4 regions of the Paenibacillus naphthalenovorans genome follow, and region 4 is predicted to be linked to each of the others. Evidence: riboswitches for the same ligand, from Rfam matches in the RefSeq annotation. Region 4 holds a riboswitch; each other region holds the start of a gene.
The links. A riboswitch is a leader RNA that binds a small molecule or an ion and turns the genes downstream of it on or off. The one in region 4 is predicted to bind cyclic di-GMP.
Positions count from the first base shown of each region.

Region 1: linked by a shared signal. The riboswitch ahead of IJ22_RS15135 (hypothetical protein) and the one ahead of IJ22_RS02820 (hypothetical protein) in region 4 are both predicted to bind cyclic di-GMP.
Region 2: linked by a shared signal. The riboswitch ahead of IJ22_RS13390 (flagellar assembly protein A) and the one ahead of IJ22_RS02820 (hypothetical protein) in region 4 are both predicted to bind cyclic di-GMP.
Region 3: linked by a shared signal. The riboswitch ahead of IJ22_RS23855 (sensor domain-containing protein) and the one ahead of IJ22_RS02820 (hypothetical protein) in region 4 are both predicted to bind cyclic di-GMP.

Region 1 covers NZ_CP013652.1:3,086,734-3,094,659, reverse strand. The annotation lists rRNA gene IJ22_RS15150 (23S ribosomal RNA) at 1-1,977, shown strand, start outside; rRNA gene rrf (5S ribosomal RNA) at 2,051-2,167, shown strand; gene IJ22_RS15140 (phosphoenolpyruvate synthase) at 2,201-4,879, opposite strand; cyclic di-GMP riboswitch class I at 5,153-5,240, shown strand; gene IJ22_RS15135 (hypothetical protein) at 5,377-5,583, shown strand; gene IJ22_RS15130 (HD-GYP domain-containing protein) at 5,653-6,258, shown strand; gene IJ22_RS15125 (acyl-CoA thioesterase) at 6,450-6,986, shown strand; gene IJ22_RS15120 (DUF3055 domain-containing protein) at 7,077-7,370, opposite strand; gene ilvD (dihydroxy-acid dehydratase) at 7,588-7,926, shown strand, end outside.
Region 2 covers NZ_CP013652.1:2,698,858-2,706,783, forward strand. The annotation lists gene IJ22_RS13380 (long-chain-fatty-acid--CoA ligase) at 1-1,397, opposite strand, end outside; gene IJ22_RS13385 (HD-GYP domain-containing protein) at 1,697-2,719, opposite strand; gene IJ22_RS13390 (flagellar assembly protein A) at 2,746-4,656, opposite strand; cyclic di-GMP riboswitch class I at 4,757-4,842, opposite strand; gene IJ22_RS13395 (helix-turn-helix domain-containing protein) at 5,025-5,927, opposite strand; gene IJ22_RS13400 (DUF429 domain-containing protein) at 5,896-6,675, opposite strand; gene IJ22_RS26350 (hypothetical protein) at 6,672-6,821, opposite strand; gene lpdA (dihydrolipoyl dehydrogenase) at 6,990-7,926, opposite strand, start outside.
Region 3 covers NZ_CP013652.1:4,832,839-4,840,764, forward strand. The annotation lists gene IJ22_RS23830 (2-keto-4-pentenoate hydratase) at 1-576, shown strand, start outside; gene IJ22_RS23835 (acetaldehyde dehydrogenase (acetylating)) at 591-1,478, shown strand; gene dmpG (4-hydroxy-2-oxovalerate aldolase) at 1,505-2,530, shown strand; gene IJ22_RS23845 (2-keto-4-pentenoate hydratase) at 2,546-3,328, shown strand; gene IJ22_RS23850 (alpha/beta fold hydrolase) at 3,372-4,190, shown strand; cyclic di-GMP riboswitch class II at 4,536-4,619, shown strand; gene IJ22_RS23855 (sensor domain-containing protein) at 4,711-6,861, shown strand; gene IJ22_RS23860 (sigma-70 family RNA polymerase sigma factor) at 7,031-7,561, shown strand; gene IJ22_RS23865 (hypothetical protein) at 7,551-7,926, shown strand, end outside.
Region 4 covers NZ_CP013652.1:577,731-585,656, forward strand. The annotation lists gene IJ22_RS02790 (M14 family metallopeptidase) at 1-812, shown strand, start outside; gene IJ22_RS02795 (hypothetical protein) at 967-1,200, shown strand; gene ytvI (sporulation integral membrane protein YtvI) at 1,242-2,351, opposite strand; gene IJ22_RS02805 (winged helix-turn-helix transcriptional regulator) at 2,371-2,754, opposite strand; gene IJ22_RS02810 (hypothetical protein) at 3,060-3,362, shown strand; gene IJ22_RS02815 (YuzB family protein) at 3,414-3,635, shown strand; cyclic di-GMP riboswitch class I at 3,938-4,029, shown strand; gene IJ22_RS02820 (hypothetical protein) at 4,112-4,411, shown strand; gene IJ22_RS02825 (THUMP domain-containing class I SAM-dependent RNA methyltransferase) at 4,580-5,755, opposite strand; gene IJ22_RS02830 (O-methyltransferase) at 5,984-6,625, shown strand; gene aspA (aspartate ammonia-lyase) at 6,710-7,926, shown strand, end outside.

The DNA.
Region 1 (7,926 bases), 2.5 Mb from region 4:
CCAAGTCCAGTCAAACTCTGAATGCCACAGACGTTAACCCGGGAGTCAGACAGTGAGTGCTAAGATCCATTGTCAAGAGGGAAACAGCCCAGATCATCAGCTAAGGTCCCCAAGTGTGTGTTAAGTGGGAAAGGATGTGGAGTTGCGCAGACAACCAGGATGTTGGCTTAGAAGCAGCCACCATTCAAAGAGTGCGTAATAGCTCACTGGTCGAGTGACTCTGCGCCGAAAATGTAACGGGGCTAAACACACCACCGAAGCTATGGGTCCAGTAATGGGCAGTAGGGGAGCGTTGTAATCGGGTTGAAGTCAGACCGTGAGGACTGGTGGACTGGTTACAAGTGAGAATGCCGGTATGAGTAACGAAAAGATCAGTGAGAATCTGATCCGCCGAAAGCCTAAGGGTTCCTGAGGAAGGTTCGTCCGCTCAGGGTAAGTCGGGACCTAAGGCGAGGCCGAAAGGCGTAGTCGAAGGACAACAGGTTGAAATTCCTGTACCACCGTGAACCGTTATGAGCAATGGGGTGACGCAGAAGGATAGTGACGCGAGCTGATGGATGCTCGTCCAAGCAGTGAGGCTGGTGTGCAGGCAAATCCGCACATCGAAAGGCTGGGCTGTGATGGGGAGGGAAAATTGGAGTACCGAAGGTCATGAGTTCAGGCTGCCAAGAAAAGCCTCTAGCCAGGGAGAAGGTGCCCGTACCGCAAACCGACACAGGTAGGCGAGCAGAGGATGCTAAGGCGCGCGGAAGAACTCTCGTTAAGGAACTCGGCAAAATGACCCCGTAACTTCGGGAGAAGGGGTGCCCCGGTAGGGTGAATAGCCCGAGGGGGCCGCAGTGAAAAGGCCCAAGCGACTGTTTAGCAAAAACACAGGTCTGTGCGAAGCCGCAAGGCGAAGTATACGGGCTGACGCCTGCCCGGTGCTGGAAGGTTAAGGGGAGCGGTTAGGGTAAGACCGAAGCTGTGAACCGAAGCCCCAGTAAACGGCGGCCGTAACTATAACGGTCCTAAGGTAGCGAAATTCCTTGTCAGGTAAATTCTGACCCGCACGAATGGCGTAACGACTTGGGCGCTGTCTCGACGAGAGATCCGGTGAAATTTTAATACCTGTGAAGATGCAGGTTACCCGCGACAAGACGGAAAGACCCCATGGAGCTTTACTGCAGCTTGATATTGGACTTTGGTACGATCTGTACAGGATAGGTGGGAGCCAGGGAAGCATGAGCGCCAGCTTGTGTGGAGGCGACGTTGGGATACCACCCTGATCGTATCGGAGTTCTAACCTGGTGCCCTAAGCGGGTATGGGGACAGTGTCAGGTGGGCAGTTTGACTGGGGCGGTCGCCTCCTAAAGCGTAACGGAGGCGCCCCAAGGTTCCCTCAGAATGGTTGGAAATCATTCGCAGAGTGCAAAGGCAAAAGGGAGCTTGACTGCGAGACAAACAGGTCGAGCAGGGACGAAAGTCGGGCTTAGTGATCCGGTGGTACCGAATGGAAGGGCCATCGCTCAACGGATAAAAGCTACCCTGGGGATAACAGGCTTATCTCCCCCAAGAGTCCACATCGACGGGGAGGTTTGGCACCTCGATGTCGGCTCATCGCATCCTGGGGCTGAAGTAGGTCCCAAGGGTTGGGCTGTTCGCCCATTAAAGCGGTACGCGAGCTGGGTTCAGAACGTCGTGAGACAGTTCGGTCCCTATCTGTCGCGGGCGCAGGAAATTTGAGAGGAGCTGTCCTTAGTACGAGAGGACCGGGATGGACGTACCGCTGGTGTACCAGTTGTCTCGCCAGAGGCACGGCTGGATAGCCAAGTACGGAAGGGATAAGCGCTGAAAGCATCTAAGCGTGAAGCCCCCCTCAAGATGAGATTTCCCAGTACGTAAGACCCCTTGTAGACGACGAGGTAGATAGGTTCGGGGTGGAAGCACGGCAACGTGTGGAGCTGACGAATACTAATCGGTCGAGGGCTTATCCAAAAAGCACATGAAGATGATCAGCGGCTTGGTTTCGATCCAGTTTTCAGGGCGCAAGCCTTGAGAAATGAATACGTTTGGTGATGATGGCGGAAGGGAACCACGCGTACCCATACCGAACACGGCCGTTAAGCCTTCCAGCGTCGATGGTACTTGGACCGCAGGGTCCTGGGAGAGTAGAACGTCGCCAAGCAAAAAGCCTGCCTATGGCAGGCTTTTTTATGTCTTACTCAAAGTCAGTGCCTTCCAATATTTGCACGTAGCCGCTCGTTCCGTTCAACCGGACATAAGCGCCGTCTTTAATCCGTTCGGTCGCTTTTTCAATTCCAACGACGGCCGGAATGCCATACTCCCGGGCAATCACCGATCCGTGCGTCATCAAACCGCCTACTTCCGTGATCAGGCCGACGACCGAGGTAAACAGCGGTGTCCATCCGGGATCGGTATAGGGAGCGACTAAAATTTCCCCGGCATTCAGCTTGGCTTCCTCCGGCTTAAGAACGACTCTTGCAACACCTTCGACGATACCTGCGGATACCGGCGTGCCTACAATCGCGCCCTCCGGCGCTTCCACCACATCACGCAATTTTCCGGAAATGATTTCTCCTTCGCTTGTCATCACCCGGGGAGATTTTAGTTTTTGATTCCGTTCATGCTGCTTTTCTCTTGCTTCTACGATGGTTGGAACATCTCCTGAAAAGCGGTTTTCCAACAGTGCGATGAGCTCTTCCAGCGTTAAATAATACACATCGTCTTTATGCCGAAGGACTCCTTTTGCGACAAGTCCGTTCGCTTCTTCCATTATCGCGCGTTTGTAGATGTCAAACAGCTTCACCACACAGAACTTGTGATGCTCGCGCATGCCCAACAGGTGGCGGTATAGCTTAATCAACCGGGATATGCTTCTTTTTTGCCAAAAACCAAAATGCGCGGCCATTTCTTTTCCCGCCGCCTCGGCTTCAAGCCTGCCTTGTCTGAATTTCTTCCTGTGCTCCCCGGCCGCTGCCGTTCTGATATTGCTGATAATGGAAGGGATCAGTTGGGTAGGCTCTTCGCGCCATCTTGGTCTGGTGATGTCAATTTCACCCACACACCGCATACCGTATTTCTGAAGAAAGCTCTCCAATTCTACTTTAAATTCATCTCCGCCCGGAATCTCGCCCAATTTTTCATCGAAATGGTCGCTGCTTGCTTTCTGCAAATAATCAATTAAGCCGGGATACTTTCGTATCTTATCAGCAAGGTCTCCCAACGCCAAGCCGAATTCGGTTGTCACATTGCCGGGAAGAGATTTGTACAATGGATTCAACAACCTATCTGCCCGTTCTTTCCCCACCCTTTTGTACAGCTTCTTTTTAAGCGTTCCGGAAGCCAGGACACCTGCAATAAAATAGACGGCCACTCTGGGAATCACCTTGGGCATTTTCTCGATACTCTTCCTGATCGCGCGAATCCTGTCCGCCCCTGAGGCGGAAAATACATGGATCCCGGTTTCACGAGTGATACGATCAATAAGGGCGGAGGCCTTTCTGTTCGCCTTAGCGGGATCTTGCACAAACCGGTGATTGATTACTTTCAATGCCAAGGGAATGATGATCGGCGCCAGTTTACTGACCGTGCGTAATATTGTGCCTATCGGTATGGATCGATGGCGAAAGGCTTCTCGGCTCATGACTTCCTCCAAAGCTGACGCTATGGATTCATCCATGCCCTTGAATATTTTTAGCATTCTGTTTCGAACAGGCCTTATAGAAAGAGGAGCGGTAAAATCAGCAAACATTCTTCCCCCTGCATGATGCAGGATGTACGGTTCGGATGAAGCAGGATTTTTCTTTATAAAATGAAGAAGGCGGCTCAAAACGGATATAGCCAGCGGTTTCATTGGATCAGTCATCATTTGAATGTAGCCGAAATTTATAAATACATGCAATTGATTATCTGAGACAGGCGGTACCGGATATAACGATGTAATCGGCCGACTTTGGAGAATATAAAATTGACCGTCGGCAAAACCCCACTCCACATCTTGCTCCGAGGCATAGTGAGCTTCAATTTTTTTACCCAATATTGCCAGTTGAATGATTTGATGATCCGTTAAAGCCTGCAGCTGCTGTTTCTCCGGAGGGAGATGCTGAGCAACCGTTCCTCCTTCCGGCACGGCATATATGGCTGTTTCCTTCTTGGAAACCTGTTTTTTTACGATTTCACCTGCACGCACCTGATACAAATCCGCAGTAACCAAACCGGATACAAGGGCTTCTCCCAAACCGAAGCTTGCATCGATCGATACCGTTCCGCGATGTCCCGTGACCGGATCCGCCGTAAACATAATTCCGGACACCTCCGGGAAAATCATGTGTTGAACAACGACGGAAATAAACACTGAACGGTGGTTAAAGCCGTTTTTGGCGCGATACGAGATCGCCCGGTCTGTAAACAGTGAGGCCCAGCAGTTTTGTACGGCTTTGAGCAGCTGCTCCAGTCCGCAAACATTCAGATAAGTATCCTGCTGTCCCGCGAACGAGGCCGTCGGCAGATCCTCAGCCGTAGCGCTGGAACGAACAGCATAAGCTTGAGCTATCCCAGTGGTTTCCCACGCTTTTGAAATGGCCGATTTAACAGAGTTGGGCATCGAAAGGGAGGTGAGATGTTCGCGAATACGCTGTCCCAATATACGTATTTGCTCCAATTGTTCATGGCTGACGCGGTCCAACTGATCGAACAGTTCCTTCATCTCCCGGCTGGATTGAATGAATTGGCGGTAGGCGGCAGTTGTCACGCAAAAACCCTGCGGTACCGGGAAGCCGGCTCTTTTCAGCTCCCCGAGGTTGGCTCCTTTTCCGCCCACAGCCGGCAGATGGGATTTATCAATACTCTGAAAATTCAGCACATATATCGTTGGCATTTTTCCAACTCCTTAATACGAAATGGCAGCTTGCATTGGTTCCCAATATATTGATCTTGTCACTGAGTTGTCAACCATTTTTTTGCTGATTTTCATATTATTCCATCCCCCGGCAAAAGCCGTTCTCCAATCGATGGTTTACATGAGGAGAGGCTTTTCCATTCACAATATATAGTATAAAAATGAAAATTTTTACTATAAAAAAGGAATTTGATTGAATATGTCGAACATTGTTAGCTAATATCTAGTTTTTTCTAACTAATCTCCTTTGAAAAGTGATAAAGGCACACCCATTGAAAAGTGGGGTCGCAAAGCTACAGGGGCTTCAGTGTGATAAACACTATGCCAGCCAGTTACCGAAATCCGGATCATCAATCCTCCAATTTCGGGGGATTTTTTGGTTTTGGGACGTATTATGTAGCATTCTTCCATCGTCACTCTAAGTAGATGAGTTGGTCCGTATTTTGTGAAATCATTGATGAGAGGAGAGAGTGAAAATGTATCTTGGCCGAGTTCCTGCAATGGGATTGGATGAGATTCGAAACCAAACCTATGAGGAATTAAAACACCACTACACAAACCTGAAAGCTGAATTAAAGGTGGCTCGCGTTAATTTTGAATTTGAAAGGGCAGCCGATCTTAAGGAAGAAATCGATTTTATTTTAAAAGAATTATCAAGAAAAAAGGAAAAAAAGACCAGTTGATGATTGACATACGGGACGGTTTCATATGAAGTCTGCATGGATCAGTTTCTTGGTATGGAGGAGTAAGTCATGAAAAATGAACGATTGCTGTACATTCTTTTTAGATTAATGAAGAAAGAGTTAAGTACATACGAACATTGCATGCGGGTTGGCAAAATGGCGAGAATCATGGCATCCTATCTTCATTTCAATCAGGAACAAACACGTAGTCTGGTCGTAGGATGTCTGCTTCATGACATTGGCAAGATTTTTATTCCAACGGATATTATTACAAAGAAAACAGGTACGACGGCAGAAGAGTGGGAAACCATGAAACGTTATCCTGTGCTCGGAGCAAATCTGGCGCAAAAAGAAGGAATTCATGATTTGAATATTATTGAAATCATTAAATACCACCGCGAACGCTGGGATGGGTCCGGTTATCCTTATGGCTTGCGCGGTGAGTTCATTCCGACTTTTGCGCGAATTTGCTCTATCCTTGACGCTTTTGATGACATGCTGCAGGACGGTCCTCACAGAAAAGGTTTATCCGTTCAAGAAGCCAAGCAAGAGCTGTGGTATCAGAGCAGGAAGCAATTTGACAAAAATCTTGTTCAGGTTTTCCTGAGCATCCCGTTGCATGAATTAAAGACATTCTCCGGCTTCGGCAAATGGAGAAAAGAATATTACGGTTGAGTATACCAAATGCCTCCTGTGATTAATCCGGGGGGCTTTTTTACATTCGGTTTTCTCCAACGGCGCCGGATTTGGGCAAACGGGAAGCGACACAGCATTGACAACATCTGGGTTAGCCTGCATAATGTGTTCAAAACGTACATGCGCGTACGGATGATGTACATGAACATGAAGGAGCCGGCAGACTGTATATGGAACAAAGATATGTCAAGGAATCTAGATGCTACAAAACATCCCGAGTATTTCCGACGGATGTCAATAATCACAATACGCTGTTTGGCGGAAAGCTGATGGCCTATATCGATGATATCGCTTCTATCGCGGCTTCCAAGCACTGCCGCAGAAACGTCGTGACGGCTTCGACGGATTCTGTCGACTTTTTGTCACCGGTTCGAACAACAGATTCGGTATGCTTGGAATCCTTCGTAACCTGGACGGGAAGAAGTTCTATGGAGGTCTTTGTCAAAGTGATTACCGAGGATTTGAAAACGGGGGAGCGCACCATTGCCGCGACGTCATTCCTTACTTTCGTGGCGCTCGATGACAATAAGAAGCCCGTTGCCATCCCGGCAGTCATACCGGAAACGGAAGAGGAGATCAGGCTTCACGAAACGGCTGTGCATCGCGCCGAGATGCGCCGATTGCGCAGGGAAGAAAGCAAGAAATTTGCGGACTACCTCACGGTGAGTTTCCCGTGGGAATCGGATTCAGGCTCTGATCATTCCTAGAGTGGAGCCGTAGTGAATCGATGGAAGTGCAATCATCATGGAAAAGCCGATCTTGCCCCTTACGGGAGCTATCGATCGGCTTTCTTCACTTTAAATATCGGTAAAGTTGACCGGCCCCACAACCTCCGTTAAGAAGGCTGTGAGCTCCGCCGCTTCTTCCTCATTGAGCTTGTATACGTGCTCCAGGTAGCCCTCAGCCTCCAGATCGTCCGGCCCGATGACAGCCGTGCGTCCGGTCTGCAAATCCGTGACCATCTTTTTTCCGTAAAAACGGTTAGTCGTCGTGATGGCCAAATCGAATCTCCGCAGCGAATCTCCGACAAAACAAACGAACCTTGTTTTCGTTTCCTCCGTACCGTCGTATAAATAATCAAATTCCATAATTTCCGCTTTCTCCTCCGTTTCAAGCTTCCGTAAGTTATTCGAATTATAACAGATTTTTCGGGGCTTCGCCAAAAAATCCGATCGCGAGATGACTTTAGCCCGATTTCGACCATGCGTTTCGTTTTCATTTCGGGTGAAACATGGTACAATCGGAAGAAGCGGTAGCATTCATAGAATGAAGCGATTCATAGAGTAGAAACGGAGGCTTGTAAGAAAAATGTCCAAGAGAAAAATGAGAAGTGACATGATCAAGAAGGGCTTTGACCGCGCGCCTCACCGCAGCTTGCTGCGTGCTGCCGGCGTCAAAGAAGAAGATTTCGACAAGCCGTTTATCGCGGTTTGCAACTCCTATATTGATATCGTTCCCGGTCACGTCCACCTGCAGGAATTCGGGAAAATCGTAAAAGAAGCGATCCGTGAAGCGGGCGGCGTTCCGTTTGAATTTAATACGATTGGCGTAGACGACGGTATTGCGATGGGACATATCGGTATGCGATACTCCCTCCCGAGCCGTGAAATTATTGCCGATTCCCTGGAAACGGTGGTTTCCGCTCAC
Region 2 (7,926 bases), 2.1 Mb from region 4:
TCCCGTGGATAAACGTTGTAGCCGCCGGCAATGATCAAATCTTTCTTTCGGTCCAAAATGGTAAAAAAACCATCCTCATCCATCTTTGCCATGTCCCCGGTGTACAGCCAGCCATCCCGCAAAGCGGCTGCCGTATCCTCCGGACGATTCCAGTAGCCTTTCATAACCTGAGGGCCGCGAACAATCAGCTCGCCGATTTCCCCCGCCGGCAGCTCCGTATCGTGATCGGGATCGACGATCCGGGCCTCCGTGTCGGGTAACGGAATGCCGATCGATCCGATTTTACGTTTCTCCCATATATTGTTCGCATGAGTGACCGGCGACGCCTCTGTTAAGCCATAGCCTTCGACCAGTCTGGCGCCCGTCATGGCTTCAAACTTCTGCTGAATCTCCGCCGGAAGAGGAGCCGCGCCGCTGACACACACCTCCAGGGAAGACAATGTACTACCGGTTAGCGCATGACGGATCAAACCCGCATACATCGTCGGGGCGCCCGGGAAGATCGTCGGCTTCACCCGTCGTACGGTCTCGACCAGCAGGGCGATCTCAAATCGCGGCAGCAGAGCCATCGTTCCAGCCAAATAGACCGATTTGTTCAACAGCACCGTCAAGCCGAAAACATGGAAAAAAGGCAATGCAGATAAATAAACCTCGCCTGCCTGCTTCGAACGGTAAGACCAGAGCCGGTTTTGAATCGTATTGGCGACCAGATTATAATGCGTAAGCATCACGCCTTTGGCCCGCCCTGTCGTCCCGCCCGTGTACTGAATCAGTGCGAGATCATTCTCCGCATCCAGCTTGACGCCGCACGGCTCCGGGGATGCCCGGCGCAGCAGCTTGACGAACGAATATACGCCTTCCCCATAAATAACATCCCGTTTCATCTTCTTCAGTTTGGCAAATAGGGGATACAGCCAATTTTGCGGTATCGGCAAATAGTCCTTGATAGACGTGACGATGATCTGCCGGATTTCCGCCTTCTCCTTTACCTGGTAAACCCGGTCGAAAAGCAAATCCAAAGTTACGATCACGGTCGCCCCCGAATCCTTGAGCTGGTACTCCAGCTCCCGCGGCGTATACATCGGATTCGTCATCACTACCACTCCGCCCATCAGCAGTGTGCCATAATAAGCGATCACGGTTTGCGGGCAATTGGGCAGCATGATCGCTACGCGACTGCCCTTTCTGACGCCGAGGCGGATCAGCGTATTCGCAAACCGGTAGGCTGAATCGAGCAGCTCCCGGTAAGATATTTTTTTACCCAAAAAATCTAAAGCGATATGCTTCGGATAGGTCTGGGCGGATTCCTTCAAGAAATGTGCCAAATTCTGCTTCGGATAATCAAAGGTCGGTGGCACCTCGGCAGGATAATGCTTGAGCCAAGGTTTGCTGGTCATTGAAACCACCTCCACATCGGGCTAGTCATGTCAAGCTGCGCTTGGTAAGCAAACCGCTTCCGGATCAACTGATGTTTTGCCAGGGTCGTCCGAAAACGTTTACATATTCCTGTAATGGATAATATATGATTCCGGCTAACCCGATATGACTTTCCTTCACCTTCCGTTGTCCTCAACAGGCCGCCTCTACGAGGATCTGCGGAAATATTCATTGTTGACGATCGGCGCGGAAAGCCATGAAACGCGAAAAAGCGCCCTTATCAGCGGAGAAACCGCCCGGCGCCCTCGATGATCATCCACTATACAGAAACGGTTCCCCCGTCGCGCAGCCTTCCGATCTTTAACCCCGGCCGCTTCCTCAGGTCGATAAACTGACCGGACCCATACACCAGGGGACGACAAGGATCCGCTTCATGAACCATGACTACCGTTGCTTGCGTTCCATCAGACAAGTCTACACGGCTTCCAATCGTACATTCGGTCACATGCCGGACAAAGCAGCGGACAATACCCGGATCCAGCATACCATAAGCATGATCGGCGATGCTTTGAAGCACATCAAATAAAGGCAAAGCATTTCGGTACGCCCTCTTAGAGGACATTGCATGAAACACGTCGGCCACAGCCACGATTTTGCTAACCTTTTCAATGCGGTTTCCCGGTAACCCCGCAGGGTAGCCGCTGCCATCCTCCCGTTCATGGTGCTGCAGCGCGGCCAAAGCAATCACCGGATCCAGCCCCGGTTCGCGAACGAGGAGATCATAACCGTACCGGGCGTGGCGCTTGACTTCACAGAACTCCTGTTCATCCAATTGGCCCGGCTTTTGAAGGATCGATTGCGGAACGAACAGCTTGCCCACATCGTGAAGAAGGCCGGCCAAGGTGATTCGAACCCGTTCATTTACGGACAGGCCGAGCCATTTGGCCAGCAATCCCGCCATCACGCCGACTCCGACACTGTGCTTGTACGTATCTTCATCCTGCTTCTCCAGCGTCAACAAAATGCGGTACGTATCCGAACGGCCCGAAATACGCATGATGGCCGGCAGAACCGTACGGCATACCTTGTCGACAGGAACCCTTCCGGCGGCGCGGATATCCGCAAACATCTCCTTCATCTCACGGATAGCAAGCCGTACAAGCTGCTCAGGCTCAAATTCCGGGAGAATCACATCCGTACTGTCAAGTTTAAGACCGTGCTCTTGAAGCGATTTAAGGCTTTCCGTTGTAAGAATGGAGGAAGCTGGCAGAATTAATAGTCCATTTCGATTATATATATTTTTATTCAACCTCTTGCCCAGAAGATGCGATTTTTCTATCAACTGGCGTAAACCTTTATCGTCCGTCATCACGCCAATTTACCGTTGGTCTGTTGATTTTGAATGCCTCTGGCGGAATATACGCGGCTTTTTACCCATTCCATATCGATCGTCTGATTCTCCATGTGCTCCAGAATTTCGATGCAGTAATTTTCGATGCATACCCTGCCGGAGCTCATGCTCTTCAGAATAATTTTCGTCTTGGACCTTAAAACCGACGGAGCCCCCGTCTGACCGCCGACCATCATGGCGGAAATCATGCCGTCCGCCTCCAAACGGGAGCCTCGGCATACGGCATCTTTGTCATAAAATACAATATTGGCCGCTGAGTACAGGTCGCTTTGCAGCACCCCTTCTTTTCGGATCAAAATGTCGCCGTTGGATTTGAGCGTGGATAAATGGCACTGCCCGATATCGATCCGTACTTTGGCTTCTTGCATGCTGCCGACATGCTGGACCGTCTCCCTGAGAGAATTCAAAATGCCGAGAATCGTTCCGTGAGAAATCAATTGCGGCATCCGGGAGAGCTGAAGGAACCGTTCCAGCATGTCTTTAAGATTCAGCCAAGCCGTCTTGTCTCGGGACCGGATATTAATAATCACCGATAACGCTTCTTTGGCCAGTTTATAAATATCTTTAAACTTGTTTTCCACGAGCAGTAAAATAATTTGTCCGTAATGGGGCTTCTGCCCCTTCTTTTCCACCATCTCGAAAAGAAGCTTCGCTGCTTCAAGCAGCTGTTCGAATTGGGACATTAACAATTTGGAATTGTTGTAAAGCCGGTTATACAACACCCCGAAATAACCGGAGTACAGATTGCTTTTGATCGCATTGCCTTGAATGTAAATGCTGCCGGTTGCCGTGACGGTAGCGTTGTAGACACTGCCTGAGATATACACATTGCCAAGCGACTCGACGATCATGCTTTCCATCACGTTTCCATAAATGATAATGTCGCCGGAAAAAACAATATGTCCCGTTTCAATATTGACATCGCCGGGTACGATATAAGCCTTCGTAATATCAAAAAACTTCGTTTGGTTGCCGGTGATGCGCGGTCTTCCTTCTCTAAGAGCGATAACGAAGCCGTCCTCCCGGATTTGCACCCCGTCTTTGGCTACAATAACAATATCCTTCGGTTCTTTTGGCCGAATGAAATTGCCATATACGTCGTAGCCGACGGTCCCTTCTTCCGGCGGAATTTTTCGGGCGATCACATCTCCCGGAGTGACCGAAGGAATATTTAAATGATTTCTGTAATCGACCACGCCCCCGATTTCCACATACTGATTTTCCACCTGCTCTGTGAAAAAGAGCTGCAGCTCCGCATCCTTTCCGGGAACCGGAGGCTTTCCCCGCGCGATCAGAATCGGCTCGAATGTCGGGTTAAGCACTTCCTCAAACACTGCCCCGATGTTCCGGTTTTTCGTGATCGACAAACGATCCAGCTCAAGAATAATATCGTTAAACTCCAGTTTGTTAAGAATAATCGATTGGTCTTCTTCCGCTCTGAGAACCAAATGGGCGGCAGGCTCGCACTCGCTGAGCTTCCATACATACCTGACGGGTGAATGCACAAGCAGGTAGGCTTGCATACGATCCTCGGATACCTGAATTTCAAACAATGGAGATTCCTCTACGGACCACTCCAGCTTGTCCTTGGATGTTACGGTTACCGTACCGGAGACCGCTTCTCCATTTACAGTCAGCTTGACCGGGGGTATAGCCTCAATGGTAAGGGGCGACATCTCGTCATCCGACGTATGTACAAAAATTTCATTTCCGCTTACACTAAACCAGCCTCGGTTCGTATTTTCTTTATGCCCGCCGAGAGCTTCCTCTTTGGAATAATCCGACAAACCGGCACCATTCGGCGCTGAATCCAACGCCAACGATTTTATCATTTTGACCAATTCCATTTCCGTAATAGAGTCGGACATCCGGACTACCTCCTTCCTCTGAATCAAGCGTTTTGCAGCTTAGAAAAAATGCACCTTCTCCAGCCGGGGAAAGGTGCATGAAAAATACGTTCCTTCCATTATCGGCGGCATGGCTGCCATAGCATGAAATACTTTAGGCCCATTGCTTTGCGTCCTTGCCTTTCGACAAGTTTGCCATTATCGTAATGAAATATTCCGTTTTATAATTAAATTATAATCAAGCAGATCGGCAAACGACAACACGATATAAGACAAAAGGACTAATCCATGCTTGTAGAAAGTATTTTATGTGTCATTTTTCGCTAAGATTCGACAAAAAGGTTAAAACATTGCATTATTTACGCCCGTTTTTACATATTGTTACAGATCTAATCGCGCCAAAGCTCGGTAATCGGAACACCCAGTGCATCCGCAATACATTGTATGGTATATTTATGCGGGTTTGTAATTTTTCCGTTTCTCATTTTGGAGATCGTGCCCATGGACAGTCCGGTCAGCTCAGAAAGCCTGGTTGCCGTCATACGGCGTTCCGCCATCAGCATGCGCAGCGTAACAGCTATTCCCGACGGTTCCCGTGTTTGCCCGTTTGCCAGGCATTTGCCGACAAAGGCAATTCGGGTGACTTCCTGCCTGCCGTTTAACAGAGGTTGAAAGCGAAATTCCATATCTGCCTGTCGATGGTTATGTACCCACTCCAGCGCCATACTGAAGCCGGATGCGGACAATAAGGCCTGGCGGAGCGAGTGCCTTACCTGAAGCAAATGTTTGGATCCGACAAAAGAAAGAAACGGCTGCGCTAACAAATCTTTTCTCTGCAGATCCAGCAAGGGGCCGTGGAGCGAGCAATCGGTAAAGCGGAATTTCGTCGTCAGCGTTCCGCTTACCTCATACCCCGTACCCTGCCGTAAAATCCATTTTTTGTCGCTGACGTCTCTGACAACCATAATATAGTAATAGACCCCATCCATAACCGTTTCGCGTAAAGATAGCTCCACATCCACTTGATGCCCGTGTTTTACGGTCCATCTCTCTTCCGAAAACAGAACCTCATCATACTCAAAAAACTCCGGGCGCTTCAATACCCAATCCCTGTATTCAGCCGATAGAAAAGATAAGAAGGATGCCTGCCCCAGCTCTTCTTTTGTATAGCCGATGATCTGGAAAAAAGCCGGATTCGCCTCCTCGACCATGAATTGACGGCCATCCCATTTGCAAAGACAGATGCCAACCGCAGCCTTTTCAACCATCAAGCTTGCCCAACGATTCGGCATTGTGCTTTTCCAACCTTTCCTCTTTAAGAAAACAGTAATAAGCTATGATCCGTTGTATTCCCAAGCGGTCCCCATCTCCGCCCTCGGGCAGCTGCCTCGGTCTGCCTTCACTCAACCATGCCGTTACCGCGAGCACAAGCGCATCGACGATATCGTCCCGCGCCACCGCTTTGCGCGGATACCGCAGCATCAGCTCTTCGACAACCTCGTCGGCTTGTGCATACACGCCCCGCAGATGCGCCATACGCTCGTCAAAGCCCGCCTGGCTCTTCTTCCCGCTGTGCATCGGGCCGCCGAAAAGCTGTGCGAGGCAAAGCTCCGGATGCGACTCGCGAAACGTTAAGCGGGCCGCTTCATCCTGCCGGAGCAGCCGGTCCAGCGTGCGAATCTTCGGGACAAGCGCCCAGGTTTGGCGCGATAATCCCCGACCGCTGAGCCTGCGCTGGAGCGCATTCGCCTGCGCATAATCCGTGGCACTCAGCACCTCGCGGACGGGCGCAGGGAATATGCTGGACGCCCGTCCGGGCTTCAGCAGCTGCCGCGCCAGCACATCGCAGCGTCGCGGCTCGCTGCCGTCGGCCAGACCGATCGGCATATCGATCAACAACAACGCTGCCTGCCGATACGCCGCCCATAGGCTTTCCAGGTCCTCGAACACCCCCGCCGTCCAGCTTCCGTCAATCGTAAGCTCCACCGTCAGCCAGCCCGCCGGGCAGCCGTCAATGCCTGCAAAGGAGCCGCCCTTCATGAGTTTTCCGGCTCCGCTTTGCCGGCACCCGGATTCAACTGCAAAAACCGCTCAGCCATAAACCTTGTCCCGCACTCCCGATCCCATTCGTCCGCGGCTTGCTTGTTTTCGTCCCGATCCGCCAATAAACAGGTATGCGCTTGCATAGTTGAACACGCCCTTTATCCCTTGGTCATTGTCTTTATTATACATCCTTTTGCATGGAACGGACATGCTGAGACAAGGACAAATAGCGCCTCGGCATCCGTACTGCTTTAAACGCAAAAAGCCGAGGATACATGGATTTCCATTCATCCTCGGCTTTTCATTCTTTCTTACTTCCCTAACTGGTGAATCGGATGGCCAAGCGCGCCTTCGGCAGCGTCCATGGTAATCTCGCCAAGCGTCGGGTGCGCATGGATCGTGAGCGCGATATCTTCAAGCGTGGCTCCCATCTCAATGGCCAGCGTCAGCTCGGCGATCAGGTTGGACGCTTCTGCACCGACGACAAACCCGCCAAGCAACAGTCCGCTGTCTTTGTCGCCGATCAGCTTCACGAAGCCGTCGGTGGCGTTCATCGATTGCGCGCGTCCGTTAGCTCCATACGGGAACTTGCCTACGACGACATTGATGCCCTTCTCTTTTGCTTCCGTCTCGCTGAGACCGACGCCCGCGATTTCCGGATCGGAGAATACGACGGCCGGAATGACTTTATAGTCCACTGCGCTGGGCAGACCTGCGATCGATTCCGCCGCCACTTTTGCTTCATAGGAAGCTTTATGCGCAAGCGCAGGACCCGGTACGATGTCGCCGATAGCATAAATGTGCGGCACGTTGGTCTGGCATTTTTCGTTCACCTTGATCAGGCCGCGCTCGCCAACCTCCACTCCGGCGAGTTCCAGGGACAGGTCGCCGTCCGTATTGGGACGACGGCCTACCGTAACAAGCACGTAGTCGGCCGTGATTTTCTTTTCCTCGCCTTTTACGGTGTAGGTCACTGTTACATCCTTGTCGGTTTGCTCGGAGCTCTGCGCCAACGCTTCCGTCACGATGTCTACATTCAGCTTTTTCAGGTTGCGCGCCACAAGCTGGGTAAGATCCTTCTCAAAGCCGGGAAGAATCGAATCCGATCCCTCCAGCACCGTAACCTTCGTACCGAATTTGGCATAGGTTTGACCAAGCTCGATTCCGATGTAGCCGCCGCCGATCACGACCATGCTCTTTGGAATTTCCTTTAAGGACAGCGCCTCTGTCGAGGAGATGATCCTGCCG
Region 3 (7,926 bases), 950 kb from region 4:
AAGCTGCTGGGCGTCGATCAACCGGACTACGGCCATTTGTTAGACGATATGGCCGTTGAGAATAACGGAGACATCCCGGCGGGACGGCTGCTGCAGCCGAAGGTGGAGGCGGAGATCGCGTTTGTTTTAAAAAAAGACCTGGCGGGCCCGAACGTAACGGCTGCCGATGTGCTGCTCGCCACCCAATACGTCTTGCCCGCTTTGGAAATCGTGGACAGCCGCATCGCGGATTGGAAGATCAAGCTGCAGGATACGGTGGCGGATAATGCTTCCTCGGGGCTGTTTGTGCTTGGCGGCAAGCCGGTGAGGGTCGATGAAGTCGATTTGCCGCGTCTCGGGATGGCGTTGTACAAGAACGGCAGCCTCGTCAATACGGGGGTCGGCGCGGCGGCGCTGGGGAATCCGGCATACTGCGCCGCTTGGTTGGCCAACAAGCTGCATGAGTTCGGGATTACGCTGAAGGCGGGAGAGGTGATTTTATCCGGAGCCCTCTCGGCCGCTGTGAACGCGGAGCCCGGGGATACGTTCTCCGCGAGGATTGCCTGTCTCGGACAAGTCGGCGTTTCATTTCGATGATCGGGGGATGGGATATGACAAAACTGAAAGCGGCTATTCTGGGTTCCGGCAATATTGGGACTGATCTTATGATGAAGCTGAGAAGCTCGCCTGTGCTGGAATTGACGGCCATGATCGGGATCGATCCGCTGTCGGACGGTTTAAAACGGGCGCAGGAACGAGGATACGCCACCTTTAGCAGGGGCTTGAAAGCGTTTCTTGAAGAGGCTCCGGATATGGCGGATATCGTCTTTGACGCCACCTCCGCCAAAGCGCACATTCGGCACGCCAGGATGCTTAAGGAAATGGGGAAAATCGCCATTAATTTGACGCCTGCCGCGGTGGGATCTTATGTCATCCCGTCTGTCAATCTGACTGAGCATCTGAAGGCGGAGAACATCAATTTGATCACCTGCGGCGGGCAAGCGACGATTCCGATTATTCATGCGATCGGCAAAGTCGTTCCGGTCAGCTACGGAGAGATCGTGGCAACCATCTCTTCCCGGAGCGCGGGTCCGGGGACAAGGGCCAATATCGACGAGTTTACGGAGACGACCTCTCATGGCATTCAGCTCATCGGAGGGGCAAAGCGCGGAAAGGCCATTATCATCCTAAATCCCGCCGAACCGCCGGTCATGATGCGGGACACCGTCTATGCGCTGGTCGAAGGGCAGGCGGACGCGTCGGCGATCGCCGCTTCCATTGCCGAAACGGTCGACTATATCCGGTCGTACGTGCCCGGCTATCGGCTGAGAACCGAGCCCATCATTGACGGCAATAAGGTATCGGTGTTTCTCGAGGTCGAGGGCGCGGGGGATTATTTGCCTTCCTATTCCGGCAATCTCGATATTATGACGGCGTCGGCTGTGAAGGTTGCGGAGGAAGTGGCGAAGAACCGGCTGTCCGAAGCCGCCGTATCATGAATCCGGGTCCGAGGGAGGAAGAGGGATTGAAGACGAATCAACGGATTACGATCACCGAGGTGGCGCTTCGCGACGGCAGCCATGCGATCAACCATCAATATACGGCAGATCAAGTGATCAGCATAGCGAAAGCGCTCGATGAAGCGAACGTTCCTTATATTGAAATATCCCACGGCGACGGACTTGCCGGGTCATCGCTGCAATACGGATTGTCGCGGACGAACGAGATGGAATTGATCGAAGCGGCCGTTTCTGTTTGTACCGCGTCGAAGATCGGAGTGCTGCTGCTCCCGGGGATCGGAACGATTCGCCATTTGAACGAGGCGGCGAAGTTGGGGATCGGCATGGCACGCATCGCCACCCACGTCACGGAGGCGGACATTTCCGCACAGCATATCGCAAGGTCTAAGGAGCTCGGGCTGCACACCGTCGGCTTTCTCATGATGTCGCATATGGCCCCGCCCCGGTTGCTCGCCGAACAAGCGAAATTAATGGAAAGCTACGGGGCGGATACCGTCTACGTGGTCGATTCGGCCGGAGCGCTGCTGCCCCATCAGGTGACGGAGCGAATCCGCGCGCTCACGCAGTCGCTCTCCGTTCCGGTTGGGTTTCACGGGCATAATAATTTGTCCCTTGCGATGGGAAATACGCTGGCGGCGATTGAGGCGGGCGCGACCTGGATTGACGGCAGCGTCCGCTGTCTCGGCGCAGGCGCCGGCAATACCCAGACGGAAGTGCTGGTCGCGGTGCTGGACCGTTTGGGCATCGAAACCGGCATCGACGTTTATAAAATCATGGATTTGGCGGAGGAGATCGTTGCGCCGATTCTGCTGAAGCCGCAGGAAATTACAAGAGGCAGTCTTATCCTCGGTTATGCGGGGGTGTACTCCAGCTTCCTGCTTCATGCGGAACGGGCGGCGGAGAAATTCGGGCTTGATGCCAGAGACATTCTGTTGGAAATCGGAAGACACAAGGCGGTAGGCGGGCAGGAGGATATGATTATGAGCGTTGCGGCCGAACTGGCGAAAGGAAAGCGGGAAGCGCCGGTTTAGGATGGGGGGATGTCCATGAATCCAAGTGGTTATGAGGAAATGGCCTTGTTTTTAATCGAGTCGGAGGTCGGCAAACGAGAAGTCGAGCGGTTTACCAAGCGGCGGCCCGAATTGACGGTGGAAGACGGCTACCGCATTCAGGAAGCGCTCATCGCCCGAAAGCTGGAGCAGGGCTATCGGGTGATCGGGCCCAAGATGGGGCTGACGAGCCGGGCGAAGATGAAGCAAATGAACGTTGAAGCGCCGATTTACGGATTCATTTTTGATTATATGGTCGTGGAAGGCGATGTGCTTCGACTCGATGAGCTGATCCATCCGAAGGTGGAAGCGGAAATCGCGTTTGTGCTGGCAGCGGACGTACAGGGACCGGGAGTGACGGCTGCGCAGGTGTTGGCGGCGACGGAATATGTCGTGCCTGCGCTGGAGATCATTGACAGCCGATATGAGGACTTCCAGTTTGCGCTGCCGGATGTCGTAGCGGACAACGCTTCGTCGTCTCGCGTGTTTATCGGCTCGGGCTTCAGAAGTCCCGTCGGCTTGGAGCTCGATTTGATCGGCGTTACGTTATCGATCAACGGAGAATGGAAGGACGCCGGAGCGGGAGCGGAAGTATTGGGCCATCCGGCCGAATCGGTGGCGATGCTGGCCAATATGTTATCCCGCAGAGGTCAGTCGTTAAAGGCGGGTCAGGTCATCCTGAGCGGCGGCATAACGGGTGCGCACACTTTGAAAGCCGGGGATACGGTCACGGCGATCTGGGACCGGCTGGGAACGATGCAATTCAGGGTGCAAGGTTGAAGTGCCGGCTTACATTCATATTATTTATCGGGGAGGTTGGCGTATGCAGGAGCAAGGATTGTATGACACGATCGGCGGTCATCGCGTGTATTATCATGAAGCCGGACAAGGGGAGCCGCTGCTTTTGATTCACGGTTCCGGGCCTGGGGTTTCGGCTTGGGCGAATTGGCGTTTGGTGTATCCGATTTTATCGAAGCATTATCACGTATACGCTCCGGATCTGATCGGCTTCGGCTCGTCGGAAAAACCCCCTTCGGCTCAATACGGGGTGGACGCGTGGGTGGAGCAGCTGATCGCATTCATTGAAGCGAAGCATATCGGGCCGACGTCGATCGTCGGTAATTCCCTCGGCGGCTGTCTTGCTCTGCATTTGGCCTATCGAAGGCCGGATCTGGTGAAAAAGCTGGTGCTAATGGGGAGCGTAGGTGTTTCCTTCCCTCTGACGGAAGGTCTGGACCGTGTGTGGGGCTATACGCCGGATCCGGAAACAATGAGACAGTTGATCCAAATTTTTTCCTATGACAAAAGCTTTGCCGAAAACAGCGATCTGGTGCATATGCGTTATCAAGCCACTTTGAACGAAGAAAACCAGTCGGCCTTCGCTTCGATGTTCCCCGCCCCGCGGCAGCGCCATATCGATGCGATGGCTTTAAAGGAGGATCAAATCAAACGGATCGATTGTCCGGTGCTGCTCGTGCACGGTCGGGAAGACGAAGTGATTCCGGTCGAACAGACCAGCTGGAAATTGGCGCAGCTGCTGCCGAATGCGGAGTTTCATATGTTTTCAACATGCGGACATTGGACGCAGATCGAAAAGACGAATTCGTTCTGCACATTGGTGGAATATTTTTTGCAAAAATAGATGCTTTATAACGGAAAAGAAGCCGCGCCGCAGGCTGCCGCGGGCGGCTTCATGGCGTGATCGCCCGCCCGTTGAATTGAAAAAAGGAAATGTGCAGTGTGAAGATCAGGCTGGGGCCCTGGTCTTTTTTTCGTTCCCGGCGGATCATTTTACAATCAAGATATTGGAAATTAATTTTCGATCGTTTATAATAAAAACCAGGTCCGTCGTCCTAGAAACAGGAGCGCGCGAGAAGCGGACTATTCCTCTTCATGAGGCCGAAAGGCTACCCGTCAGTCCCGGCAGCCGGCCCGGATAAGGGTGTCTTTCTTGGAGTATTGTGAACGCAATGATGATCATAACCCCCATCTTTGTGGAAGCCATGATCAGCCATTCTCAACTGGGCACTTGAATGGCTGGGAGCGAGTAGTGCAACCGACCCCATAATCTATAGGGTCGGTTTATTTTTTACAATGAATTTCGGTGGAGCCGAACCATTCCGGCGGCATCCTTCCAAATCAAATTTAACGGGTGATGAGAGATGAGAAATCAAGGTTCAAATCGTGTGTCCGTTTCACCAACATATCCTTTTTTGGAAAGCCCATTATTCGAAAAGGACGAGAAATTGAAAAATATTTTAAAGGAATTGGCCGATATCAGGCATGCCTTGGACCAGTCCTCCATTGTGGCCATAACCGACCCGCGCGGGATCATACTCTACGTTAATGAACAGTTTTGCAGAATCTCCCGATATGAAAGGGAAGAATTGCTTGGTCAGGACCATCGGATACTTAATTCCGGGTATCACTCCCGTGATTTTTTTAAGAACATGTGGGCCACCATCGGATCCGGAGATATTTGGAGGGGGGAAATACGGAATAAAGCCAAAGACGGATCATTCTATTGGGTAGATACGACCATCGTTCCTTTTTTAAATGAACAAGGAAGACCGTATCAATATGTTTCGATTCGAAATGATATCAGCCTCCGAAAACAAATGGAAGAAGAGATCAGGAAAAGCGAGGAAAGATACCGTTTAATCACCGAAAATTCGTCGGACCTGATTTCAATCATTGATGCGGAGGGGAATTTTTTGTATGTGTCTCCTTCCCACGCAAGCTTATTAGGACACGATTTGGCTGATTTTGAATCCAGCCAAATCCTTCAATGGGTGCATGAAGAAGACCGCGAGACGGTCGTTGATGCGATTGAGAGCCGGCTGGCCGCAAGAAAAGAGTCTCCGCCGCTGGAGTTCCGGGTCCGTACGAGGGGCGGCAGCTATTGCTATATGGAAACCAAGATCAATCCGATCCTCAACCAATCGGGCGAAGTCAACAGCCTGACTCTGATTATGCGGGATATCACCGAACGGAAAAAGTCGGAACAAACGATTTACCATTTAGCTTACCACGATACATTGACGGATTTGCCGAACCGGAGATTATTTATGGATCGGTTGCGTAAAGAAGTCCATCAAGCTAAGCGCCGTCATTCACAATTGGCCGTCATATTTCTTGATTTGGATCGGTTTAAATATATTAATGATTCGCTCGGTCATGAGGCCGGAGATCTTTTTCTCATCGAAGCAGCCAAAAGAATCAGTCATTGCATTCGTTCGAATGATATGGTCGCCCGATTGGGGGGCGATGAGTTTATCGTATTATTGACGAACCTGTCGAGTTCGGCGGAGGTCGAATCCATATCTCAAAGGATCCAAACCAGCCTCCAGGAACCGATCGAGCTGTTCGGGCAGCGCCATTGTATTTCTTGCAGCATGGGTATCGCCCTTTTTCCATCGGATGGGAGGGACCCGGATGAATTGTTAAAACGAGCGGATATGGCTCTATATGCTGTGAAGGATAGCGGCAGGAATGGAGTTTCATTCTTTCATTCGGATATGGAAGAGCGTTCTTTGGAACGCATCCTGTTGGAAAATGAACTGAAAAAGGCCATTCAATATGAGCAATTTCGTATTGATTATCAGCCCAAACTCGACCTTGCGACAGGGAAAGTAACCGGCATGGAAGCGCTTGTTCGTTGGGATCATCCCGAATTAGGGAGGATCGCGCCGAATAAATTCATACCTATAGCCGAAGAAACCGGATTAATCATTCCTTTGGGAGAATGGGTTCTTCGCCGAGGATGTGAGCAAAATAAACATTGGCAGGATCAAGGATACCCTCCGTTAAAAGTTTCCGTGAATTTGTCTGCCCGACAATTCTATCAACCTGACCTGTTGGACATGATCAGCAGGATATTGAAGGATACCGGACTGGAACCGCAATGGCTGGAACTTGAGGTTACAGAAAGTATTTTTGCGGACATAGACAATGCGGCAGCGATTCTGCAGGAAATCAGGAATTTAGGCGTTCATACGTCTATCGATGATTTTGGAACGGGATACAGTTCATTCAGTTATATCAAGAATCTTCCCATAGACACCTTGAAAATCGATGCTTCTTTCATCCGGGATATTCACCGGAATAAGGAAAGCCATGCGATTGTAAAGGCGATACTGACCATTGCCCAAACGTTAAATCTAAGCGTGATTGCCGAGGGAGTTGAAATTCCGGAGCAGCTGGCCGTTTTGAATGAGGACGGATGCGGTCACGGGCAGGGCTTTCTATTCAGCAAACCGTTGTCCAGTCAGGATTTTGAAAACTATTTGAAAGATTTGCCGATAACCACTTAGGCATTGTACCTATTTCTCCCCTATGCGGGTGAACAGGTCAAAGAGACCAAGAAAACGAATGCATTGGCCGAAGAGGGGATTCCCCTCTTTTTTGTTTTCATCGTATTTTTAAAGCCAAATGAGGGACTGGGGTGTCTAATAAGTGAAACCGGGAGGAGGGAGACGACATTTGGATACCATCAACCTTGTCCAAAAGGCGCAAAAGGGTGATGAAACGGCCTATTTGGAACTTTTTAGGCAGCATGAGGAACGGATTTACCGCATGGCTTTTGTCTATGTGAAAAATCAGGAAGATGCTTTGGATGTAGTCCAGGAAACGGCTTATCGCTCATTTAAATCGATAAAGACTTTAAAGCAACCGCAATATTTTAAGACCTGGCTTACAAAAATCGCCATTCGTTGTTCTTTAGACTTACTACGCCAGCGAACCAAGGTGATTCACTTTGAACCGCGGAAATGGGATTGCGTACGGACGGAAAACGAAGATGATGTAACGATCTCCATTATGCTGGAAGATGTCATCGAGAAATTGGATGAAACGGAAAAAAGCATCATCTTGTTAAGATTCTATCAGGATTACACCATCAAGGATGCAGCAGAGATGCTGGAGCTTCCATTAGGAACAGCCAAAACGGTTTTGTATCGGGCATTGGATAAACTTCGCGGGATGTGCGGGGAGGCGGAAGCGAATGGGAAATAACATCAAGAAGGAAATGGACAAAATAGAAATCCCGGCGGAGCTTCATCAAAGAAGTGTACTCGGTGTTCAAAAAGCAAAGCAGGAACTTGCCGGGCAAAGAGATGGGAGCGGTATGGGAATGAAACGGTTATGGCAAGGAATTGGGGGCGTCATCGCCGCTTCCGCCTTGGTCTTTGCATTAATGATGGCAGTTGAACCCGGCCTTGCATCATCCGTTAAGGGATACTTTAAAGATATAGTAAACGGGAGAGGGGCAGTAACGGGTACGGAATATAGGCAAGCGACCGATGAAATCAAGGTTGAACTTGGCGAGCCTGATATGAATGCAGAGAACGCCGTTGTGCCGCTGACCGTAACCATACTTC
Region 4 (7,926 bases):
CGATCGGCCGGAGTGTGCTTGGAAAGACCATTCCCTCCATCCGTATCGGATCAGGACCCGCGGAGGTGCACTACAACGGTTCATTTCATGCGAATGAATGGATTACAAGCCTGCTGTTGATGAAGTTCATTGAGGACTACGCTTCAGCCTATGTGAATGGTGCGCCGCTTGGAGCATGGGATGTACGGCCGCTGTTCGAACAAACGTCGCTTTGGATCGTACCTATGGTGAATCCGGACGGAGTGGAGCTTGTCTTGCGGGGCCTTTCAAGGGAAAACCCCTATTACAGGCAGCTGATGGAATGGAACTGCGGATTGCAGGATTTCTCGGGCTGGAAGGCCAACATCCGCGGCGTTGATCTCAATGACCAGTTCCCCGCGCACTGGGAGATCGAGCGCGACCGCCGCGGCGTACCCGGGCCGGGCCCGCGGGATTATACCGGTATGGCTCCCCTGTCGGAACCGGAAGCTTTGGCGATGGCGGAATTTACGAAAAGCCGTAACTTTCAACTCGTCGCGGCGCTGCATACTCAGGGGAAAGAAATCTATTGGAATTACCGCGATCTGGAGCCCCGTGAATCGGAAGCGATAGCATGCCGATTGGCCAGCGTGAGCGGATATGAAGCGGTTAAGCTCCATGGCAGCGATGCGGGATACAAGGATTGGTTTATTCAAGAGTTTCGGCGTCCCGGCTTCACTGTGGAAGCCGGCCTCGGGGTTAACCCGCTGCCCGTTTCACAGTTTGGGGAAATGTATCGCGAAATCGCTCCTTTACTTCTGGAGGGGCTGGCGTCGGTTTCCATCAAATCGTAAATGACAAATCCTATCCTTTCGTCAAGGGGCAAGCCGGCTCTGTTATGACAGATGCCGGTTCGTCTTTTTTTGCTGCATGCTGTTGGGGTGAATGCCGGGCATTTGGTGTATAATGGAATATAGAGCTGGAAGAGCACTAGGAGGAGAGAGCATCATGTGGAGACGATTATTATCGGTAAGGCGCTGGGCGCATGTGTTCCGCCGGATTGTGCCGCTTCTGCGCTCTTCGCGAATTCCTTTCCGTGAGAAGCTGTTGTTCGCCGTTCCGGCGCTGGTGTATTGGATCATACCTGACGTGCTGCCGGCGCTGCCTATTGACGATGTGGCCGTCATCATGCTGCTGATGAACTGGTTCACCGAACGTGCAGAGCGCAAATATGGCGCCTAACCGGCAAGAGCCGCCCAAGCGGGCGGCTCTTGCCGTTATGCCTAACGGGAGGCACCGGGGTCTTGTTCATATTCTTCAGCAGGCATGCGAATCCATCTTTTCAAGTATCCCTGCTCATACAGCGCTTTAATCAGAATGATCAGAATCGGCGATAAAATCAAACCCGCGACCCCAAAAAGCGAAAGTGAAATGATGATAAACGCCAGCATGGTAAAGGCCGATACGCCGAGCGAATCACCGGTAATTTTGGGCTCAAGGATTTGTCTCGTTGTAATGACAACGGCAAGCAGCACCGACAGCCAGATCCCCAGCGTTGTTTGTCCGACGATGAACAGGTAGATGATCCACGGGATGAACAGCGTAGATACGCCGAGAAGCGGCAGCACGTCAAATACCGCCGATAAAAGCGCGATGGAGAAAGCGTTCTTCACATCCAACAAGAGCAGCGATATGAAAACGACGATAAACGTCAGCGTGATCAGCTTGGCCTGTGCCTTGATGTAGGTGACGATTCCCTTCAATACGTTTTCGCGCAGAAAATGGAACGCCTTTTTAAAGGTTTTGGGCGTTTTTTCTTCAGCCATACGCTTCCATGATTCGATTTCGATGCTTAAGAAATAGGCCAAAATGATCCCGATGGCGAAATTAATCAAAAAGGTTGAAACCGAGGTTAATGCCGTAAAAGTTCCCGTAAGAAAACCGGTGACGAATTGGGTTATTTTACCGGTGATGACCGTCGAATATTCTTTGGCCTGTTCAATCAGATCCTGGATAGGCAGCGGACCCAGGTAATTCTGAAGAGCTTCGGACCGCTGAATGATTTCCCTTTCCATGACGGCCGTATATTCGGGAAACTTATCTTTAAGGTGTAAAATCTGCGTTGTAAAAATGGCGCCGAGTCCGGTAATCGCCCCAAGGATAACCAGAATAAACAAAATGGTCGAGATGCCGGAAGCAATCGATTTCTTGAGCCCTCTGCGGTGCAGAAATTTCGCGAGCGGCTCGATAATCATGTAAATGACGAACGAAAAGAAAATCGGCGTGGCGATCCGATACAAGAGACTGAAGATGTACATAAACAAATACACCGTCAAAATCAGGAGCGCAATATCGAAGATGGTTTTGTAATATTTGCGGTAAAAACTAATCATTCGGTCACCTCGGACTTCGTCAATCCTCTGCGGCTTGCGCACACCATTTGGCGGCCCAGAGCTTCATCTCTTTTAACATGCGGTGCAAATCCTTGCCTTTGGGTGTAAGCTTGTACTCCACGGTAACAGGAACCGTCGGATAGGCGGTCCGTTCCAATACGCCGTTGTCCTCCAGGTGACGAAGCGTGTCCGTTAACGATTTGGGGCTGACGGATTTGATTTTGCGCTGAAGCTCGCCAAACCGTTTGGTACCGCCGAACAATTCGCGAATGACGAGAAATGACCATTTGCCTCCGATAACATCGAGCGCTTTTTCGATGGAGCACTCGATATGAACCGGCTTCACCGGAATAGAACTGCTGGACTGACGCTGTTTGAGCTGCTCGTTTTCCCGCATGGACATGGTTCTCATCCTTTCCGTATGGCTATGTCTGTGTAGATGCCGAGAGGCAGTAACCTTGTGGTAAGTAATGATAGGAAAATGTAATAATATCCGAATTTTTTCACTCCTTTCCATTTTATATAACAAGCCGTAGAATAGCAAATGCAGCGGCGATACCGTTTGATAGGGAGAAAGCGCGTATGAAAAGGGTGAAGCCGGTTCCCGGCTGGACGCAGCAGCGTGAGATCATGATACGTGAAAGTTGCTTTCACCACCAAGTTTCTATACAATAAGGTGAAAACGATAAGTGCTGGGAGATGGAAATCATGAAATGCAAAATTTCGCGCAATGCCGCCAAAGTGCTTTTGGCCGAAATAGAGAAAGAGGAAGACAAAGAATTGAAGCTCCGCGTATACGTGACGCATTCGCACGGAGATCATGCGCATTACGGTATGAAATTGGACAAGCCTACGGAAAACGATGTCGTCGTCTCGACCGACAAAGGCATCGATGTGATTCTTCAGAAGGACGAGCCGTTTTTGGACGGTATTCGCATCGATTACTTCTATGTGCCTGAGGAAGGCTTTTCGGTGACCAATCCGGGCAAAGGCAACCACGGCGACCACTGATTGTTTAGCGGGTTCCGCAATGGGTTAATGCAATAGAAAGGAAGCCCCCGTATGGCCAACGATATACGTATTTGCGATAAATGCAAGCATATGAGATTAAAAACGGCTTTGCCCAAGCTGCAGAAGCTGGCCCCCGACGCAGAAATCAAGGTGGGGTGCAAATCGTACTGCGGGCCCTGTTCGCGCTTTGCCTTCATCTTCGTCAATGGCCGGTACGTTACCGGCAAGACGGAGGACGAAGCGATCGAAAAGGCCAGTAAATATGTGAAGTGACTTCATAGCGGATACCTACGCGCTTATGTTCAGGTCAGGTCCTGACCGCAGGTTGCTGCGGGTTTATAAGTGTTTCGGAGTCCGCTTTTTTTCTTTATCATCCGTCTTTTTAAGGAGTTAAGTACCTCATCATTTTGGCCCGTATCGGTTCCTTATAGGAGAAATTGGGCTGTTATATATTGAAAATAGTTCCAAAGACTCAATGTATTTGGTGAAAATAGGAATTTTGAATTATGTATCTCTTAGGTCTTATCTTTTATTCTTAAGGAAATGAAGTTTATTTGAAGACATTTTTCGAGCAAACTCGATAAAGGCAAACCAGGCGAAAGCCTGGGCACGCAAAGCTATAGGGGCTAAAGCGCTGATTCCGGCGCCAAGCCAGCCAGTTGCCGAAGGTAAGGAGCGACGCATCCATTTGCTACTCCTGTACCCGTAGGTTGAGAGTCTCTTTGTTTTTGAAAAAGGAGTGGAAACGGATGCAGGGTCAGGATCGGAGCATCATGTCAAGAAAAGGCTTTTACACGAAAGTAGGGAATGATTTCGTAGGCGTGTTTTTGTCGAACGAAGGTCCGAAAATGTTCATTAACCGTGAGGTTTACGAACTGATGGCGCCGTGCTGGGACGTCGAAATGGTTAAGGGGCGCAGCCATCAGATCGTGAATTTTTACTGGCGCGGCGAAGTCAAGCTGTCTGTAAGATGCGAAGCGGATAATGACATATTCATGCCGCTATTCGATTATTTGAGCTGCAGGGAGTCTCTGGTTCGTCACGCCTGATTGCCGGAATAGAAGAATAACCGATATCGCAAAAAGAACCGCGGACAAGGCGAAGTGCCTTTGAAGCGGTTCTTTTGCATGCTTATATGATATGTCCGGGCTGCTTCAGCATAAACATGGAAAGATGAAGAAGCTTAAGACGATCACAGTACGGCAAGGTCCCGAATGTTATTGTTCGGAAGGAGCCGCCTTGTTGCTGCGCCAACCGTATAAACCGCCGGGGGCGAAATATTGGTAAAGACTGCATTCGATGCGGCCGTTGAACAGCTTGCGTTTCTTGTCGGTTTTACGGCCCATATGATGCTCAAGCTGTTTGTTCGGGCTCAGGATGAAGGCGGACCATGTAGGCAGCTGCCCGTATAAATGGCTGAACTGGCGAATAGCCCGTTCCGCTTCACCGTGGTCGCCCAGACGTTCGCCATACGGCGGATTCGTAATGATACATCCGTAATCTCCCCGCGGCATGACCTTGGCAACAGGGAGCACCTGCAGGGTCAGCTCCTTTGCCAAGCCGGCCGCCTTCGCGGCGGCCAAAGCGACATCGATCGCTTTCCGGTCGATATCGGAGCCCGTAATCTGGAGCGGGATGTCATCCTTTACAAGATCGTAAGCTTCTTCGCGGGCTTGAGACCATAATTCATTAGGAATGAGCGGCCACTTCTCGGCGTTGAAGCTGCGTCTTAAGCCCGGGGCCAAATTCCATCCGATCATTGCGGCTTCGATGGGTATCGTGCCCGACCCGCAGAAGGGGTCATAGAGCGGGCGTTCGGCCTGCCACCGGCTCAGCAGGACCAAGGCTGCGGCCATGGTTTCTTTCAGCGGGGCTTCCGTGACCAGCTTGCGGTAGCCGCGCTTGTGAAGTCCGGGGCCGGTTGTGTCCAGCGTCAATGTAGCGATGTCGTTGAGCAGCGACACCTCGATGACGAAGCGGCCGCCGGTTTCGCGGAACCACTCCGTACCGTACCGCCGTTTCATGCTTTCGACGATCGCTTTCTTGACGATACCCTGGCACGCGGGAACACTGGACAGCTGTGACTTGTGCGACCGTCCTTCCACAGGAAACTCCCCGTCCTCGGGAATCCAGTCCGGCCAAGGCAGCGCCTTGACGCCTTCAAACAGCTCGTCGAAAGTAGCGGCTTTGAATTGGCCCATCTTGACGAGTACGCGGTCGGCCGTGCGAAGCCACAAATTGGCGCGGCATATGGCTAAATAATCACCTACGAACGTTACGCGTCCGTTCTCAACCGTGACTTGATCGTAGCCGAGATTGCGCACTTCTCTGGCTACAACGGCCTCGAGCCCCATAGGGGAGGTGGCGATGATTTCAATGGAATCTGACGACATGTTGAACTCACTCCGTATCTGTTATGAAAGGGAAAACTCCGAATATCAGCAGGTTGAACTAAGTCTGGAAAAGCCATACAATTAATTAGTATAGGCGATTGACGGTGATTATACAATGACACAAAGCCATAATGGCGGGTATTGGCGCCGCATTGCAGGGTTTCGCCTATTGGCGCAAAGCATCGTGCATGGGCGCGGGCCGGCCCAAAACGGGAAGGATGGAAAACCATGACAACATCAATAACGGCAGAGCAGTACCTGGAAGGATTTTTTGAACCGGATGAGCTGTTGGAGCGGGTTAATGAAGGCATCCGGGCCAACGATATGCCGGAAATCTCGGTAGCCGCCGGTTACGGGCGGCTTTTGACTATGCTTGTGCGCATTACAGGGGCCAAAGAGGTGCTGGAGATCGGAGCGCTTGGGGGATACAGCGGAATTTGTCTGGCCCGGGGGCTGCCGCATGACGGTAAACTGGTCTCGCTGGAGTTGAAGCAGGAATATGCGGATCTGGCTTTCAAGCATGTAAGCGAAGCAGGATTTGGCGGGAACGTGGAGTATCGGATCGGTGAGGCGCTGGACAGTCTGAAGGCGCTCGATGCGGAGGGACGGAAGTTCGACCTGTTTTTTATTGACGCGGATAAAGGCAATTATCCGAATTATCTGGAATGGGCGATCAAGCTGGCCCGGCCGGGGGCTATCATCCTGGGCGACAATTTGCTTATGCGCGGGAAAGCCGTAAACCCGGAGGCAAAGGGGAATGCGGTTACCCAAATGAGGCTGTTTACGGAAGCGGTGGCTCGGGATCCCAGGCTCGAAGGCGTGCTGCTGCCTGCCTACGACGGTTTAGCCATAGCAAGGGTGAGGGAATAATCATTATAAGAGGAGCCGTTGTTTTCATATCTTGTTAGGGAAACAGGAACATGCTGCTTTCCATGCGTTTCCATCGATAGGAGGATGAGAAGTTTGACACAGGTGCGGTTAGAAAAAGATTTTCTGGGCTCCAGGGAGGTTCCGGTTCAAGCTTACTATGGCATTCAGACGCTGCGGGCAGTGGAGAATTTTCCGATCACCGGTTATAAAATTCATTCCGAATTGATTCGCGCGATGGGGATGGTGAAGAAAGCCGCCGCCACCGCCAATATGGAAATCAAACAGCTGAATCCGCGCATCGGGCAGGCTATCGTTCAGGCGGCAAAGGAAATTGTTGAAGGGCAGTGGCACGATCAGTTTATTGTCGATCCGATTCAAGGAGGAGCAGGCACTTCGCTGAACATGAATGCGAACGAAGTGATTGCCAATCGGGCGATCGAGCTTTTGGGCGGAACGAAAGGGGACTATTTCATGGTCAGCCCGAATACCCACGTCAATATGGCTCAATCGACGAACGACGCGTTCCCAACAGCCATCCATATCGCGGCCCTCTCCTCCATTCAGAAACTGCTTGAAACGATGCGCGAGCTGCATGCCGTTTTCGTGGAAAAAGCCCGGGCATTTGACGGGGTTATCAAGATGGGGCGGACGCATCTGCAGGACGGGGTCCCGATCCGTCTCGGTCAAGAATTCGAAGCCTACGCAAGGGTGCTGCTTCGGGATATCGAACGCATTACGCATTCCCGGCGGCATTTGTATGAGGTCAACATGGGAGCCACGGCGGTTGGAACCGGACTCAACGCAGACCCGAGATATATTGTCCGCGTGGTCGAGCTTCTGGCGGAAGAAAGCGGGCTCCCGCTGGTCACCGCCGAGCATCTGGTCGACGCCACCCAAAACACGGATGCGTATACGGAGGTTTCCTCGGCTTTGAAGGTGTGCATGATCAATATGTCCAAAGTCGCCAACGATCTAAGATTGATGGCATCCGGGCCGCGGGCCGGCCTCGGTGAAATTATGCTGCCGCCCCGTCAGCCCGGATCTTCCATCATGCCGGGCAAGGTTAATCCGGTGATGTGTGAGGTCGTCAATCAGGTGGCGTTCCAGGTGATCGGCAACGACCACACCATTTCGTTGGCTTCCGAAGCAGGACAGCTCGAGCTGAATGTGATGGAGCCGGTCCTGGTGTTCAATCTGCTGCAATCGATCAGCATGATGGATCAGGTGTTTCAGGTGTTTAACAAGCACTGTCTGCAGGGCATCGATGCTAATGTGGAACGCTGCCGTGAATACGTGGAAAA